Vallitalea longa: one gene and its partner. Each later gene encodes a partner of the first gene's protein in a complex. Links are inferred from orthologs where the notes say so. Each region holds a gene or a part of one and is shown in the gene's direction. Other genes may lie near its edges.

The links.
Region 2: the proteins of rpsG (region 1) and tig are in contact, whole or in part, in a crystal structure (PDB 3GTY), measured with the Thermotoga maritima proteins. The link is inferred for Vallitalea longa from one-to-one orthologs. Residues at the interface, in WP_004081843.1 of Thermotoga maritima: Lys34, Lys52, Lys55, Glu59, Arg62, Gln63, Glu66, Asn67, Lys69, Val71, Arg95, Ala109, Lys110, Lys111, Gly112, Arg113, Pro114, Glu117, Glu121, Ile124, Ala125, Tyr127, Asn128, Asn129, Thr130, Gly131, Lys135, Asp139, Arg142, Met143; in WP_004081061.1 of Thermotoga maritima: Glu122, Val124, Val129, Leu130, Tyr133, Glu188, Gly259, Ile262, Tyr263, Glu266, Ser270, Glu273, Gln274, Glu277, Arg308, Gln311, Ile312, Ser315, Tyr316, Glu325, Arg329, Arg336, Leu363, Phe366, Trp367, Arg373, Leu377, Arg381, Leu384, Glu387.

Annotation. Positions count from the first base shown.
Region 1 is NZ_BRLB01000001.1:1,086,600-1,095,166, reverse strand. What follows is about bases 1-2,840. They hold rpsG (30S ribosomal protein S7), read left to right. Parts: upstream 1-1,105; coding sequence 1,106-1,576; downstream 1,577-2,840. Other genes in these bases: fusA (elongation factor G), read left to right, coding at 1,753-2,840; rpsL (30S ribosomal protein S12), read left to right, coding at 489-902; QMG30_RS04775 (ribosomal L7Ae/L30e/S12e/Gadd45 family protein), read left to right, coding at 208-447; rpoC (DNA-directed RNA polymerase subunit beta'), read left to right, coding at 1-63. Also shown: more of fusA, read left to right, coding at 2,841-3,840; tuf (elongation factor Tu), read left to right, coding at 4,000-5,190; QMG30_RS04750 (AraC family transcriptional regulator), read left to right, coding at 5,810-6,754; rpsJ (30S ribosomal protein S10), read left to right, coding at 7,155-7,466; rplC (50S ribosomal protein L3), read left to right, coding at 7,578-8,207; rplD (50S ribosomal protein L4), read left to right, coding at 8,234-8,567.
Region 2 is NZ_BRLB01000001.1:681,303-690,009, reverse strand. What follows is about bases 2,799-5,778. They hold tig (trigger factor), read left to right. Parts: upstream 2,799-3,635; coding sequence 3,636-4,922; downstream 4,923-5,778. Other genes in these bases: clpX (ATP-dependent Clp protease ATP-binding subunit ClpX), read left to right, coding at 5,572-5,778; clpP (ATP-dependent Clp endopeptidase proteolytic subunit ClpP), read left to right, coding at 4,972-5,553; QMG30_RS03010 (alpha/beta-type small acid-soluble spore protein), read left to right, coding at 2,991-3,185. Also shown: QMG30_RS03030 (ABC transporter permease), read left to right, coding at 1-21; QMG30_RS03025 (ABC transporter ATP-binding protein), read left to right, coding at 36-1,073; QMG30_RS03020 (ABC transporter ATP-binding protein), read left to right, coding at 1,073-2,008; QMG30_RS03015 (hypothetical protein), read right to left, coding at 2,264-2,665; more of clpX, read left to right, coding at 5,779-6,876; lon (endopeptidase La), read left to right, coding at 6,988-8,707. UniProt on the Bacillus subtilis protein: Involved in protein export. Acts as a chaperone by maintaining the newly synthesized protein in an open conformation. Functions as a peptidyl-prolyl cis-trans isomerase.

The DNA of each region.
Region 1 (8,567 bases):
GTAGGAATTGAGAAGTTCGTTGAAGAAGAACCATTAATTGATGACGTTTTATTTGAAGAATAAAAAATTATAATGTATAATTTGCCCTAGATTTTTATAAAATCTAGGGTGTTTTATTAAAATCCTTGACATTTATAAAGAATAGTGTTAAAATTCAGCAGTGTGCATTGAAATATTTTTTATTAGTGACCGAAAGGGATGATCTATGTGCACCGATTAAAGACTAATTCCAAAGTAATTGGGATGAAACAGACTCTAAAAGCTCTTGAGAATCAAGACGTAAAAGTGCTTTATGTAGCGAAAGATGCGCAAAGTAAGGTTACTATAAAAGCTATTGAGTTAGCTAAGAGTCAGCAAATTCCTGTAGTATATATTAATACTATGGTGGAATTAGGTTCAGTTTGCGATGTAGAAGTAAAAACAGCAACCGCAGCACTAATTAAATAAGATGTTAGGGCATCTTAAAAAAATTACAGGAGGTGAAATTGATGCCTACTATTAACCAATTAATAAGAAAAGGTAGAGAGGTTTCAACTAAGAAATCAACAGCGCCAGCTCTTCAAAAAGGTTATAATTCATTACACAAAAGAACTACTAATATATCTTCACCACAAAAAAGAGGTGTTTGTACAGCAGTAAAAACAGCTACTCCTAAAAAACCAAACTCAGCTCTTCGTAAAATTGCAAGGGTTCGTTTAACAAATGGTATCGAAGTAACAGGTTATATTCCTGGTGAAGGACATAACCTACAAGAACATAGTGTTGTTCTACTAAGAGGTGGAAGGGTAAAAGACTTACCTGGTACACGTTATCATGTTGTTAGGGGTACACTAGATACAGCTGGTGTAGCTGACCGTAAACAATCACGTTCCAAGTATGGAGCAAAGAGACCAAAAAAATAATTCTTAAGTCATTGATTACTAAAATCAATAATTAGTATTTTATATGAGGAAAACCCCAGTAATATGCTAATTAGTGCTAGGTAAAACCGGAATATTACCTGTAGGTTGCAGGATTATATATATATTACGATATACCGAGCACGAACATGGATAACTTATTCATGAGTACCGAAGAATTAATTATTATTAAGGAGGGAAGAGCCGTGCCACGTAAAGGACATATTCAAAAAAGAGAAGTATTAGCTGATCCAATATACAGTGATAAAGTTGTAACTAAACTTATCAATAACATCATGTTAGATGGTAAAAAGGGAGTTGCACAAAAAATTGTATACGGAGCATTTGAAAAAGTAGCTGATAAAACAGGAAAAGATGCAGTAGAAGTTTTTAAAGAAGCTATGAACAATATTATGCCTGTTCTTGAAGTTAAAGCTAGACGTGTTGGTGGATCTACTTACCAAGTTCCTATGGAAGTTAGACCAGAGAGAAGACAAGCATTAGGACTTCGTTGGTTAACTATCTACACACGTAAGCGTGGAGAAAGAACTATGGTTGATCGTTTAGCTGCTGAAATTATGGACGCAGCAAACAATACTGGTGCTTCAGTTAAGAAGAGAGAAGATACTCACAAAATGGCAGAAGCAAACAAGGCATTTGCACATTACAGATTCTAATTGTAATTGCAAACAATTATATATTATTTTAATATAGTGTATATAGTTACACCAAATTACTAATAATGCATATAATAATGTGTTGTAAAAAAAAGGTATGCGGAAATTTTATTTTCCGCATAATAATCAATAAATTGTAGCTAAGAAACCGTTGATTACCAAAGGAGGAATAAACTTTGGATGGAAGACAATTCCCACTAGAGAGAACTAGAAATATTGGGATCATGGCTCATATTGATGCAGGTAAAACAACACTAACAGAACGTATCTTATTCTATACTGGAAGAACTCACAAGATTGGGGAAACTCATGAAGGTGCAGCTCAGATGGACTGGATGGAACAAGAACAAGAAAGAGGAATAACTATTACTTCCGCAGCTACAACATGTCAATGGTTAAATCATAGGATTAATATTATTGATACACCGGGGCACGTTGACTTTACAGTAGAAGTAGAACGTTCACTCCGTGTTTTAGATGGTTCTGTAGGTGTATTTTGTGCAAAAGGTGGAGTTGAGCCACAATCCGAGACAGTATGGCGTCAAGCAGATAAATATAGAGTACCTAGAATGGCATTTGTTAATAAAATGGATATTATGGGTGCAGATTTCTATAACGCTGTTGACATGATGAGAGATAGACTTGGTGCCAATGCAGTACCAATCCAATTACCAATTGGAGCAGAAGATGATTTTGTCGGTCTTATTGACTTGATGAATATGAAATCATATATTTACAAAGACGATTTAGGTCAAGAAATATCAGAAGAAGAAATACCAGCTGATATGTTAGAACAAGCAGAAGAATACAGAGAAGCTATGGTTGAAGCTATTGCTGAAACTGATGAAGATTTAATGGAAAAATATCTTGAAGGTGAAGAGGTTACTGTTAAAGAATTAAAGAAAGCTCTTAGAGCAGCAGTTATTAATGTTGATATTATACCTGTTCTATGTGGAACAGCATATAGAAACAAAGGTGTCCAAAAATTATTAGATGCAGTTGTTGAATTTATGCCAGCTCCAATAGATGTACCTGCTATTCAAGGTATTGACCCAGATACAGAAGAAGAAGTAGAAAGACCATCTTCAGACGAAGAACCTTTCTCAGCATTAGCATTCAAGATTATGGCAGACCCATTTGTTGGAAAACTTGCATTCTTTAGAGTTTATTCAGGAACAACTAATTCAGGTTCTTATATATTTAACTCTACTAAGAATAAAAAAGAACGTATGGGACGTATTCTTCAAATGCATGCTAATAAAAGAGAAGAAATCAGTAAAGTATACTCAGGAGATATTGCAGCAGCAGTAGGTTTAAAAGTTACTTCAACTGGTGATACTCTATGTGATGAAAAGCATCCAGTAATACTTGAATCAATGATTTTCCCAGAACCAGTTATTCACGTAGCTATAGAGCCTAAGACAAAAGCTGGTCAAGAAAAGATGGGTATCGCTCTTGCAAAATTAGCAGAAGAAGACCCAACATTCAAGACTCACACAGACCATGATACTGGTCAAACAATTATATCTGGTATGGGTGAACTTCATCTAGAAATCATTGTAGACCGTCTACTTAGAGAATTTAAAGTAGAAGCTAATGTAGGTCAACCTCAAGTTGCTTACAAAGAAACAATCACTAAAGAAGTTGAAGTTGAAGGTAAATTCGTACGTCAATCAGGTGGTCGTGGACAATACGGACATTGTAAAGTTAGATTCTCTCCAATGGACGTAAACAGTGAGGAAACTTATGAATTTGTTAATGCTATAGTTGGTGGATCTATTCCAAAAGAATATATACCAGCAGTAGATAATGGAATTCAAGATGCAATGAGTACTGGTATACTTGCAGGATATCCTGTACTTGGTATTAAAGCAGAGTGTTATGATGGATCATATCATGATGTTGACTCATCTGAAATGGCATTTAAGATTGCTGGTTCTATGGCATTTAAAGAAGCTATGAAAAAAGGTGGAGCAACTTTATGTGAACCAATCATGAGAGTTGACGTTTCAGTACCAGAAGATTACATGGGTGATGTTATTGGTGACATCAACTCACGTAGAGGACGTATTGAAGGTATGGAACCTCGTAATGGTGTTCAACAAATCCACGGATTTGTACCATTATCACAGATGTTCGGTTATGCTACTGACTTACGTTCCAAAACTCAAGGTAGAGGAACATATGTAATGCAATTCGATCATTTTGAGCCACTACCAAAATCAATACAAGAAAAGATTATTGCTGGTAAAGAAACAAATTAATTTGTACACTTTGACGAATAATCGTATTGTAATATGAAATAGTAATAAAAAACTTGCAAAATTTAATTTAATAAAATATAATTGAAAAAGAAGACCAATTCAGAAATGAATGGACAAATTAGGGGATTTGCCCTAGATATAAAAGGAGGAAGATTTTAAATGGCTAAAGCTAAATATGAAAGAACCAAACCACACGTTAATATTGGTACTATTGGACACGTTGACCATGGTAAAACAACATTAACAGCTGCAATTACAAAAACTATACATGAAAGATTAGGAACTGGAGAAGCAGTTGCTTTTGATAATATTGATAAAGCTCCAGAAGAGAGAGAACGTGGAATCACTATCTCAACAGCACACGTTGAGTACGAAACTGAAACTAGACACTACGCACACGTAGACTGTCCAGGCCATGCTGACTATGTTAAAAATATGATTACTGGTGCAGCACAAATGGATGGAGCTATCTTAGTTGTTTCAGCTGCAGATGGTCCAATGCCTCAAACCCGTGAGCATATTTTATTATCAGGCCAAGTTGGTGTTGAATATATTGTTGTTTTCATGAACAAATGTGACATGGTTGATGATGAAGAATTATTAGAATTAGTAGAAATGGAAATCAGAGAGTTATTAACTGAATATGATTTCCCAGGTGATGATATTCCTATCGTTATGGGTTCTGCTTTAAAAGCATTAGAAGACCCAACATCAGAATGGGGAGATAAGATCTTAGACTTAATGAAAGAAGTAGATGCTTATATTCCATCTCCAGAAAGAGATATTGACAAACCTTTCTTAATGCCTGTAGAAGACGTATTCTCAATTACTGGTCGTGGTACTGTTGCAACTGGTAGAGTTGAACGTGGAGTACTTCACGTATCTGACGAAATTGAAATCGTTGGAATTGGAGAATCAAGAAAAGTTGTTTGTACAGGAGTAGAAATGTTCCGTAAATTATTAGACGAAGCTCAAGCTGGTGATAACATCGGTGCATTACTTCGTGGTGTTCAAAGAGATGAAATCGAAAGAGGTCAAGTATTAGCTAAACCTGGTACAATTACTCCTCATACTAAATTTAAAGCACAAGTTTACGTTCTTAAAAAAGAAGAAGGTGGACGTCATACTCCATTCTTCTCAAACTATAGACCACAATTCTATTTCAGAACTACTGATATTACTGGTGTAATCAACCTTGCAGAAGGTGTAGAAATGTGTATGCCTGGTGATAACATTGAAATGGAAATTGAACTTATTGCTCCAATCGCTATGGAAAAAGGTTTACGTTTCGCTATCCGTGAGGGTGGAAGAACTGTAGGTGCTGGATCAGTAGCAGAAATTATTGAATAATATATTTTATTTAATATTGAAAAAGCAGTGCTTGATGCACTGCTTTTTTTATGGTTAGAATTGTTGGGGGCTAGGTGGAGGGGGTATTAGTGGTAGGTTTAACTTGCCTTACCCAAAAAGCGGTCGGTCTGCGTTAAACCTACCACTAATACCCCTGTAGTTTGGGCTAGTAAGCTTGTACGGGAGATATGTAATTGGATTCCCTTGTTTTTTTATAATAATTATGAGGAGTTATTAAAGGTAGTGTGTGGGGATAAGATGTTGTTGTTATGAGGTTGGTAGAGGTGTATGAGGTTGATTTTATAGATTGGTATGGGGATAAGATATTTTATTTGTTGATAGGGGGTTAATAATATTTTGATATCTATGAGAGAAGAAAAACATAGTGGTATTAGACAGTTCACCTAAAGGTTATGATAATTTTTATATGGTTTTGATAGGAAGAAGTATATAGGATTTGAGTTAAAGGGTTATGTACTTAGAAAAGTTAAGTTGATGAAGTATTATAATTACGTTAGGATTATTAGGTTTTTGATGAATAGGGCATTTATGGTCAAGAAATCAATATGATGTGATGATATAATATAGTTAATAATTCTAAGGAGGAGAGAGATAAAGAATGTATGAGTATAATGAGATGCAAGGAGTTATTGATTATATTGAAGAGCATTTAGATGAAGATTTGTGTATTGATATGTTGGCAGAGATGGGGATGTTGTCCAAGTTTTATTTTCAGAGGCTGTTTTATAAGCTTGTTGGTGTTACGGTTATGGAGTATGTTAGGTTAAGAAGATTGGCTAAGGCTTCTGAGGATATTAAAGATGGTGGAAAGATTACGGATATTGCTTTTAGGAATGGGTTTAATAGTTTAGAGAATTTTACAAGGACCTTTAAGGCGGTATATGATATGACACCTACTGAATATAAGAAGAAGGATATACCTCTTGCACATTTTTACAAGCCTGATTTGTCTTTGAAATACAGATCAGTGGATATTGGAGTTCCTCTGGTAGCTTCTGGAGTTGTTATAGAATTTAACGTTAAGAAGATAGAGGAAGACATTAAGATAATGGGAATTGTTAAAGAATGTGAGATGGGGGTTGCGGGTCAAGATAATCCTGGAGTTGCATGGAATGAGTATGTTGAAGTCAAGAAGGATATACTTAATCAGAGTGATGAGAATGTAGAGTTCGGTGTATCGTTTCCATCCAATAAGAAAGATTGGTTCAATTATCTGGCGGCAGTACAAGTTGATGATTTTGATGATAATGATAGCAGATTATATCAATATGTCATACCAAAAGGTTTATATGTAGTATGTACTTTTTCGGCAGAGAATTTCTTTGAGTTGACTAATGCAGCACTGGATAAGGCTATGGCTTATCTTTTGCAATCTTGGCTTCCTAACAGTGATTATGTCATGATAGGTGATTTTGCGGCAGAGTATTATGATTATAGGTGTCTAAAAGACCATCCCAATCCACAGCAAGTACAGGTACCGCCTATAGATATTATCAAGAATCCACCTGAAATGGATATAATGGTATTGGTTAAAAGAAAATAAATGGAGAATTTATAAAAGCAGTGCCTATGGGTACTGTTTTTTGGTTAAAATTATAATATATACCAAATAAAATAGTTGAATTTTACATTACTTATTTGAGATTTTTTAAAACATGAAAAAACTATAAAAAAATCTCGAAAAACCCTTGCATTATAGACATTCTTAGTGTATACTATTAAATGCTGTGACAAAGATAGCGTTGAAATGTGAGGTTGCCGCAAAAGCGGGTAATTCACATGGAGCGAATGTCATGTTCAAGAAACTGGCGGCAAGGTCACTGTACAATATAAAGTCAAAGCGATGTAGGCTTGATTTGAGTGTGTTGAGTATATGATACACACGGAGCGATGTACAGTCACCACTTGTCGTACTAGAGTACGAAAAGGAGGCGACTTTTTTTATGGCAAGTCAAAAAATGAGAATTAGCTTAAAAGCATACGATCATCAATTAATCGATCAATCTTCAAAGAAAATTATTGAAACAGCTAAGAAAACTGGTGCTAAGGTGAGTGGACCAATTCCATTACCTACTAAGAAAGAGGTTGTAACTATTCTTAGAGCTGTGCACAAGTACAAAGATTCCAGAGAACAATTCGAACAAAGAACTCATAAAAGATTAATTGACATACTTATGCCAACAGCTAAGACAGTAGATGCTTTAATGAGACTTGAACTACCTGCAGGGGTAGATATCAAAGTAGATGTTAAATAATTATACGAAATAGTATAATATCCCTTAGAGGTTTATATAAAGACTATAAGCCATCTAGGATGATTACACATAAGTGTAATCCGCTGTAGATTATTAGGAGGTGCAAAGGAAATGAAAAAAGCTATATTAGCTAAAAAAATCGGTATGACTCAAATATTTGAAGAAAGTGGAGAGTTAGTACCTGTAACAGTACTAGAAGCAGGACCATGTACAGTTATTCAAGTGAAAACTGTAGAAAATGATGGATACAAAGCTGTACAAGTTGGATTTGGTGATAAGAAAGAAAAACTTACTAATAAGCCAATGAAAGGTCATTTTGACAAAGCAGGTGTTAGCTTTAAGAAGCATATAAAAGAGTTTAGACTTGATAATGCTGATGAATTTGAAGTAGGAAATGAAATCAAGGCTGATGCATTTGAAATTGGCGACAAAGTAGATGTTTCTGGTGTATCAAAAGGTAAAGGATTCCAAGGATCAATTAAGAGACATAACCAATCAAGAGGACCAATGGGTCATGGTTCTAAGTCACATAGAGTATCCGGATCTATGGGTGGAGCTTCTTCACCATCAAAAGTATTCAAGGGTAAAAAATTACCAGGTCATATGGGTAGTGAAAATGTAACAGTTCAAAACTTAGAAGTAGTAAAAGTTGATGTAGAAAATAACTTGCTTCTAATTAAAGGTGCTGTACCAGGACCTAAAAAATCAATAGTAACAATAGTAAATAGCGTAAAAGCTTAGTTAATACGTAGGAAGGAGGAACGAACATGGCTAAAGTTTCTGTTTACAACATGGAAGGTAAACAAGTTGGAGATATAGAACTTAATGACAATATATTTGGTGTAGAAATAAATGAACACTTAATGCATATGTCAGTTGTAGGACAGCTTGCAAATAAACGCCAAGGCACACAAAGTGCTAAAACTCGTTCAGAAGTAAGAGGTGGCGGTGCTAAGCCTTGGAGACAAAAAGGAACAGGTAGAGCGAGACAAGGATCAATTCGTGCACCACAATGGACAGGTGGTGGAGTTGTATTTGCTCCAAAGCCAAGAGATTATTCAATTAAATTAAACAAAAAAGAAAAAAGAGCGGCATTAAAAT
Region 2 (8,707 bases), 410 kb from region 1 along the record:
TTAGACCCACGTATGAGATAGAAAGGAGAGAGATTATGAATAAAGAAAAAGTATTACAAGTTAAAGATTTAGAGATCTCTTTCAGGACTTATGCAGGTGATGTGCAGGCTGTTAGAGGTATATCTTTTGATTTATTTAAAGGAGAAACATTAGCTATAGTTGGAGAATCGGGTTCCGGTAAGTCTGTAACGGTTAAAGGAGTTATGGGTTTACTAGCTGATAATGGTTATTATAAGAATGGACATATTTTATTTGAAGATAATGATATTACTAAGATGAAAGAAACTCATCTTCACTCAGTCAGAGGGAATAAGATGGCTATGATATTTCAAGATCCAATGACATCATTAGATCCTACAATGACTATAGGTAAACAGATAATGGAAGTTATTAGACTTCATCAAAAAGCATCTAAATTAGAAGCTTTTGAAAAGGCAGTTAAACTTATTGATATGGTTGGAATTCCTGAGCCTAGAAAAAGGATGAAACAATATCCTCACCAATTTTCTGGTGGTATGAGACAAAGAATTGTTATTGCTATAGCATTAGCTTGTGAACCAACTATATTAATAGCTGATGAACCAACTACTGCTCTTGATGTAACGATTCAAGCACAGATACTTGATTTAGTTAAAGATCTACAGAAGAAGATTGGAGCTTCAGTTATATTTATAACTCATGACCTTGGTGTAGTAGCAAATGTAGCGGATAGAGTTGCTGTTATGTACGCTGGTAAGTTGGTTGAAATAGGCACAAGTGATGAGATTTTCTATGATCCAAGACATCCATACACATGGGGTCTTATTGGTTCAATGCCGGACCTAGAAACTGAAGGAGCATTATATGCTATACCAGGTACTCCTCCTAACCTAATTAAGCCACCTACTGGTGATGCATTTGCTTTAAGAAGTAAATATGCTATGGAAGTAGATTTTGAAGAACAACCTCCATTGTTTGATATAACTGATACTCATAAGGCAGCTACTTGGTTATTGCATGAATATGCACCTGAAGTAAAGCCACCTGAAGTTATTATTAAACGTAGAGAACGTTTGAAAGAGGTGAATAACTAATGGCTGAAAAAGAAGTATTAGTTGAAATTCAAAATCTAAAGCAATACTTTAAATTAGGTAGAAAAAGTGTAGTAAAAGCTGTAGATGATGTTTCATTTAAAATATATAAAGGTGAAACCTTTGGTTTAGTTGGAGAATCGGGTTCAGGTAAATCTACTACTGGTAGGACAATGATTAGACTATATGATCCTACAGGTGGAAAAGTATTTATGGAAGGGGACAGGATTGATGGTAAAGTCCCTAAAAAAGTTGTTGCCAATGTTAATAGAAATATGCAAATGATATTTCAAGACCCTATGGCATGTCTCAATCCACGTATGAAAGTTGAAGATATTATAGCTGAAGGATTAGATATTCATAAGTTGGTTAAAAACAAAACCGAGAGAAGAGAAAAAATAATAGAAATGTTAAACATTGTTGGGCTTAATGAGCAGCATGCAGATCGTTATCCTCATGAATTCTCAGGTGGTCAAAGACAAAGAATAGGTATAGCTAGGGCTATGGCTGTTGAGCCTAAGTTTATTATAGCTGATGAACCTATATCAGCACTTGATGTTTCTATTCAGGCTCAAGTTGTTAACTTAATGAATGAATTAAAGCAAAAAAGAGGATTGACATACTTATTTATTGCCCATGATTTATCTATGGTTAAGTATATAAGTGATAGAATTGCTGTTATGTATAAAGGTAAACTTATGGAACTTACAACTAGTAAGCAACTATTTGAAAAACCTTTGCACCCATACACTAGATCGTTATTATCAGCTATTCCATTGCCAGATCCTATTACTGAACGAACAAGAAGACGTCATGCTTACAAACCAGAAGTTGAACATGATTATACTAAAAACCTACCAAAATGGGTAGAAGTTGATCCAGGTCATTTCATATATGGTAATGATGAGGAAATAGAAAAATGGAATGCTTTATATTAATATAAAATAAAAGATAAAAGACTATACAGCTCTTTAAGCTATGTAGTCTTTAATTTTAGTAATTTTAATTTTTAATAGAATATGATGAATACCAATAAAAAAGTTCTACTTTTTTGTATATGAAATTAGATTTCCATATGCGGTAGTAGAACTTCATTTTTTATGAAATAATGTTATATATTAAGTAGATTTTATATAATTATTGTTTTGTTGGAAATATCATATCACGTATAAGAGAGATTAGATAAAAATCTTCTAAACATATATGTATGAAAATAATTTATTGATATTTTTTGTTGTTATATTTTCGATACTTGCTTCTTCGGCTGCTTGTATAACATTTTCGTAAGGTATCTGATAAATATATGAAATATCAGAAGGACTGTAAGAATCAAGAACCTTACGTTTCACTTCTCTAGAGAATAATTTACATATGTCGCTACTTCCATAGAACATTATCATTATGAAGGAATGTTTACTTATATTATCAATACCATTAGTATCCATTATTTTTTTAATCTCTTCATTTGAGATTTCCAGTAGTTGTGAGACAATACCCATTTCAATAACATCTTTTTCTTGTGTTTTTAAAAACAAGTCTATTTCTTTTAATTTTGGTGAAAGATAATTATTGTAATATTCTAGATATGTAGTCATTAAAAGACCTCCTAAAAAAATATAGTATTATTTAATAATATCTAAAATTAGTTAAAAATCAACAGTTTTTCAAAAAAATGTATGTCAAAATTTATTTGTTTTTTTATTTGAATGCATATAATAAAATTAAGTAATAAGATTAAATAACTAGTAATAATCTATACGAAGACAATATGATAAAGCATTTGCATCAACTTTTGCATAATAAGATTATAACTTATAATCCTTTTAAAATCATATGTAATAATTGGTTTTGAAAATGGTTACAAATACCATAGTAAAAAATGAATTATAGTTAATACTATCATTACGGAGGTGATTTTAAATGGCATATAACAAGCAAGCAACAGATGCACTAAACAAGTTTAAGTATGAAATAGCTAATGAACTTAATGTTAACTTGAAACAAGGTTATAATGGTGATTTAACTTCTGCTCAAGCTGGTTCAGTAGGTGGAGAAATGGTTAAGAGAATGATTGAAAAACAAGAGCAATCTATGTCTTCAGGTGGTTCTTATTAATCATTTGAAAAAAATGTTTATGAAAATATATTAAAATCCTAGAGATAACATTTCTGGGATTTTTTTATTGCGTATTATTAATATGCTATAGTATAATTAACCAGTCGTAGATTCAGTATCATTTATGTTAAAAAAACCTATTTTTAGAAATAGGTGTATAAAATCTTAATAAAAAAACAATACTTTATTAATGTGACTGATTAATCAAAAATTTAAGATTCTTTAGAGTAACAATTATGTAAGAAGTCTTAATTAGTAATTTTAGATAATAGTAAAAATGTGTAGATTTATCATAATCACTATGGTATAATATACAAATGGTTAAATAGGAACAGCTATGCCCTTTTATATAGAGTGAATTAATTTATAACAGCACACTTCATCTTCAAAGAAATAAAAAGGGAAGAAAATGACTTTCCTACTATATAAATTAAGGAGGAACAATTTTAAATGAACGTTAATGTAGAAACACTAGAAAAAAGCATGGTGAAACTTACCATTGAAGTTGATGCAGAACGCTTTGAAGAAGGCATGAAGCATGCATATAGCAAAAATAAAAATAAGATTACAGTTCCAGGATTCAGAAAAGGTAGAGTACCAAGACAATTAATCGAGAAAACTTATGGAGCAGAAATTTTTTATGAGGATGCAGTCAACTACATAATTCCAGATGCATATGATAAAGCTATAGAAGAAAACAACTTAGAAGTTGTATCAAGACCAGAAGTTGATGTGCAACAAGTAGAAAAAGGAAAAGCTATGATTTTTACAGCTGAAGTCGCAGTTAAACCAGAAGTGACTTTAGGTGAATACAAAGGTATTGAAATCGAGAAAAATGATATAGATGTTACTGAAGAAGATGTAGATGCAGAAATCGAAAAAATAAGAGATAAAAATTCAAGATTGATTGATGTTACAGATAGAGCAGTTGAAAATAATGACCAAGTTGTAATTGATTTTGAAGGATTTATTGATAATGAACCTTTTGAAGGTGGTAAATCCGAAAACTATTCATTAACTATTGGATCACATTCATTTATTGATACATTTGAAGATCAATTGATAGGAAAGAATATTGGAGAAGACATAGAAATTAATGTGAATTTTCCAGAAGATTATCAACAAGAAGATTTACAAGGAAAACCTGCATTGTTTAAAGTTAATATTAAAGAAATCAAATTCAAGGAATTACCAGAAGTAGATGATGAATTTGCTAAAGACGTATCTGAATTTGACACACTTGATGAATATAAACAAGATGTTAAGGCAAAACTTTTAGAGCAAAAAGAAAATGCAGCAAAATCTAAAAAACAAGAAGATGTTCTTCAAAAAGTTATCGAGAACGCTAGTATGGAAATAGCAGATCCTATGATTGATTTACAAGCAGAAAATATGACTCAAGATTTTGCTACAAGATTACAATATCAAGGATTATCTCTAGAACAATACTTTGGTTTTACTGGACAGAATATGGCGACATTAAAAGATACTATGAAAACTGATGCAGAAAAGAGAATAAAATCTAGATTAGTATTAGAAGCAATCGCTAAAGCAGAAAATATTCAAGCTACAGATGAAGAATTAGACGAAGAATTAAAGAAAATGGCAGAAGCTTATAAAATGGAAATTGAAAAGATAAAAGAGACTGTTGGCGAAGAAGAAAAAGAATCAATAAAAGATGATATCAAGAATCGTAAAGCACTTGATTTCATTACAGAACAAGCTAAAGAAGTGTAATAATAAGCACTTTATTTGCGTAAGATAAAAGGTAGAGGAGGTAAAAATTATGAGTTTAGTACCTTATGTCGTAGAGCAAACAAGTAGAGGAGAAAGATCTTACGATATTTTTTCCAGACTTTTAAAAGAAAGAATTATTTTTTTAGGCGAGGAAGTAAATGACACAACTGCAAGCTTAGTTGTAGCTCAATTATTATTCCTAGAAGCTGAAGACCCAGAAAAAGACATTCATGTATATATAAATAGTCCAGGAGGGTCAATTACAGCAGGAATGGCTATATATGACACTATGCAATACATTAAACCTGATGTTTCAACAATATGTATTGGTATGGCTGCTAGTATGGGTGCATTCTTACTTGCAGGTGGAGCTAAAGGAAAAAGATTTGCTTTGCCTAATGCAGAAATAATGATACATCAACCACTTGGAGGAACTCAAGGTCAAGCTGTTGATATTAAAATACACGCAGATAGAATAATTGCAATAAGAGAAAAACTTAATCAAATACTAAGCGAAAGAACTGGTCAGCCATTAGAAGTTATAGAAAAAGACACTGATAGAGATAACTTCCTAACAGCTGAAGCTGCTAAAGAATATGGTCTTATTGACAAAGTATTTGAAAAAAGATAGCCGAAAGTAGGTGAAGCAGTGGCTAATAAATATGAAGACAAAAAACAACTTAGGTGTTCATTTTGTCACAAAGCTCAAGACCAAGTAAGGAAACTTATAGCAGGTCCTAACGTTTATATTTGTGACGAGTGTATTGAACTATGTGCAGAAATTATAGAAGAAGAATTCCAAGATTACAAAGAAGCGCAAGATCTTGAAAATATACCAAAACCACTAGAAATAAAAACATTTCTAGATGAATATGTTATTGGTCAAGAAGATGCTAAGAAAACATTGGCAGTAGCTGTTTATAATCATTACAAAAGAATCAGAAGTGATATTAAAAACGATGATGTAGAACTTCAGAAGAGTAATATTATCATGGTTGGACCAACAGGTTCAGGTAAGACATATATGGCACAGACATTGGCAAAAATGTTAGGTGTACCTTTTGCAATAGCGGATGCTACTTCATTAACTGAAGCAGGTTATGTCGGTGAAGATGTTGAAAATATATTACTACGACTTATTCAAGCAGCAGATTTTGATATAGAAAAGGCTGAACAAGGAATCATATACATTGATGAAATAGATAAGATAGCTAGAAAATCGGATAATCCATCAATTACAAGAGATGTAAGTGGTGAAGGTGTTCAACAAGCATTATTGAAGATTTTAGAAGGAACTATTGCTTCTGTTCCTCCACAAGGTGGAAGAAAACATCCACATCAAGAATTTATACAAATAGATACTACTAATATTCTATTTATATGTGCAGGTGCTTTTGACGGTTTAGAAAAGATAATACAACAACGTGTTGGTGAAAAGTCAATGGGATTTGGTGCTACAGTTGATAGTATTAAAAACCAACAAATAGGTCATGTATTAAAAGAACTTTTACCACAGGACCTTATAAAATTTGGACTTATTCCAGAATTTGTTGGACGTATACCTGTTAATGTCACTCTTGATAATTTAACAGAAGATGCTCTAGTTGATATACTTGTAAAACCTAAGAATTCCTTAGTAAAACAATATCAAACACTCTTCAGTATGGATAATGTGGAATTAGAATTCAATGATGATGCTCTTACATCAATAGCTAAGAAATCTCTTGATCGTAAGACAGGGGCGAGAGGGCTTAGAGCAATAATAGAAGAAATAATGACAGAAGTTATGTTTGAAATACCTTCGAACGATAAAATAGAAAAATGCGTAATTACAAAAGAAGTAATTGATAATAATGAAAATCCAACATTAGTGGTTAATGAAAATATTCAATCACTTAAAAAGCCTGTGGCTAAAAAAAGAACTAAACGTAAAAATGAAAATGAAACAGCTTAGGAATAAAATTTCCTATAAATAAAATACCCCCTGCCTAGTAGGGGGCTTTTTATTAAAGCGCATTGAATTTCATATGATAAAAATTCTTTTAAGGAGCGAGGTTACATAAACATGGAAAAAACTATGATAAAAATTCCTTTACTAGCCCTTAGAGGCATTAACGTTTTACCTGATATGATTATACATTTTGATGTAAATCGTAAGAAATCTGTAAATGCATTAGAGGAAGCGATGACGAATCAACAGTTGATTTTTCTTGTAGCTCAAAAAGATGCAAAGGAAGATGAACCGTTAACGGATAATTTATACAAAATAGGTACAATCTCTAAGATAAAACAGTTAATAAAACTTCCAGGTAATATAATTAGAGTTTTAGTAGAAGGTCTAGAAAGAGGAGAAATAAATAAATTTGTTTTTGAAGAGCCGTTCATAATGACAGAAGTTGAGAACATTGAAAAAACAAATTATGAAATAAATGAAGAAGAAAAAGAGGCATTACTAAGAATAACTTTTGAAAGTTTAGAAGAGTATTCTAATGTTAATCCACAGTATTCTATTGAGACTATTAAGAATATGTTAGGAATTAAAGATGTGGGTAAATTGGCAGATAGTATCGCTGCTAATATCAGTATCTCTCTTGAGAATAAGCAAAAGATATTAGGGGAAATTAATCCTGTAGAAAGATTAAAAACAACTATATCCATTTTAAAAAGTGAAATTGAACTTAGTAGAATTAAAAAGGATATTCAAATTCAAGTTAAACAAAAGATCGATAAGAATCAAAAAGAATATTTCCTTAGAGAACAGCTAAAAGTAATACAAAGCGAATTAGGAGATAAGTACGGATTAGGTGAAGAAGTAGAAAAATATACTAAGCAACTTAAAAGCCTAAAAGCACCAAAAATTGTAAAAGAAAAGATAGAAAAAGAAATAGGAAGAATGAAAAAAATACCTAATGGTTCTTCTGAAGGTGTAGTAGTCAGAAATTACATCGAATGTCTTTTGGAACTTCCATGGAATAAAAAAACTAAAGAGTCCAAAGATATAAAGGGAGCAGAAGAAATTCTGGAAAAAGACCATTATGGTTTGAAAAAAGTTAAAGAGAGAATATTAGAACATCTAGCAGTCAGGAAGTTATCAAGTAAAACTGATAGTCCCATATTATGTTTAGTAGGACCACCTGGTACAGGTAAGACTTCAATAGCTAAATCTATTGCACAAGCCTTAAATAGAAAATACGTAAGAATTTCTTTAGGAGGAGTAAGAGATGAAGCTGAAATAAGAGGACATAGAAGAACATATATTGGAGCTATGCCAGGACGCATAGTTAATGGACTTAAGCAAGCAGGTTCTAGTAACACGTTAATGCTTTTTGATGAAATCGACAAAATGAGTTCTGATTTCCGAGGAGATCCATCCTCTGCATTATTAGAAGTACTTGATTCTGAACAAAATAATAAATTTAGAGATCATTATATTGAACTACCAGTTGATCTATCTGATGTATTATTTATTGCAACAGCTAATTCAATTCAAACTATACCTAGGCCTCTTCTAGATAGATTAGAACTAATAGAAGTTTCCAGCTATACTGCTAATGAGAAGTTTCATATTGCAACGAACCATCTTATTGCAAAACAAATGAATAAGCATGGATTGAAAGAAGGTCAACTCAAGATAAGCAAAAATGCATTAAAAACACTTATCGATGATTATACTAGAGAAGCTGGAGTTAGAAATTTAGAAAGAAGAATTGGAGAAATATGCAGGAAGGTTGCAAAAGAAGTATTAGTTAATGATAAAGAGTATATTAAGATAACTGAACAAAATA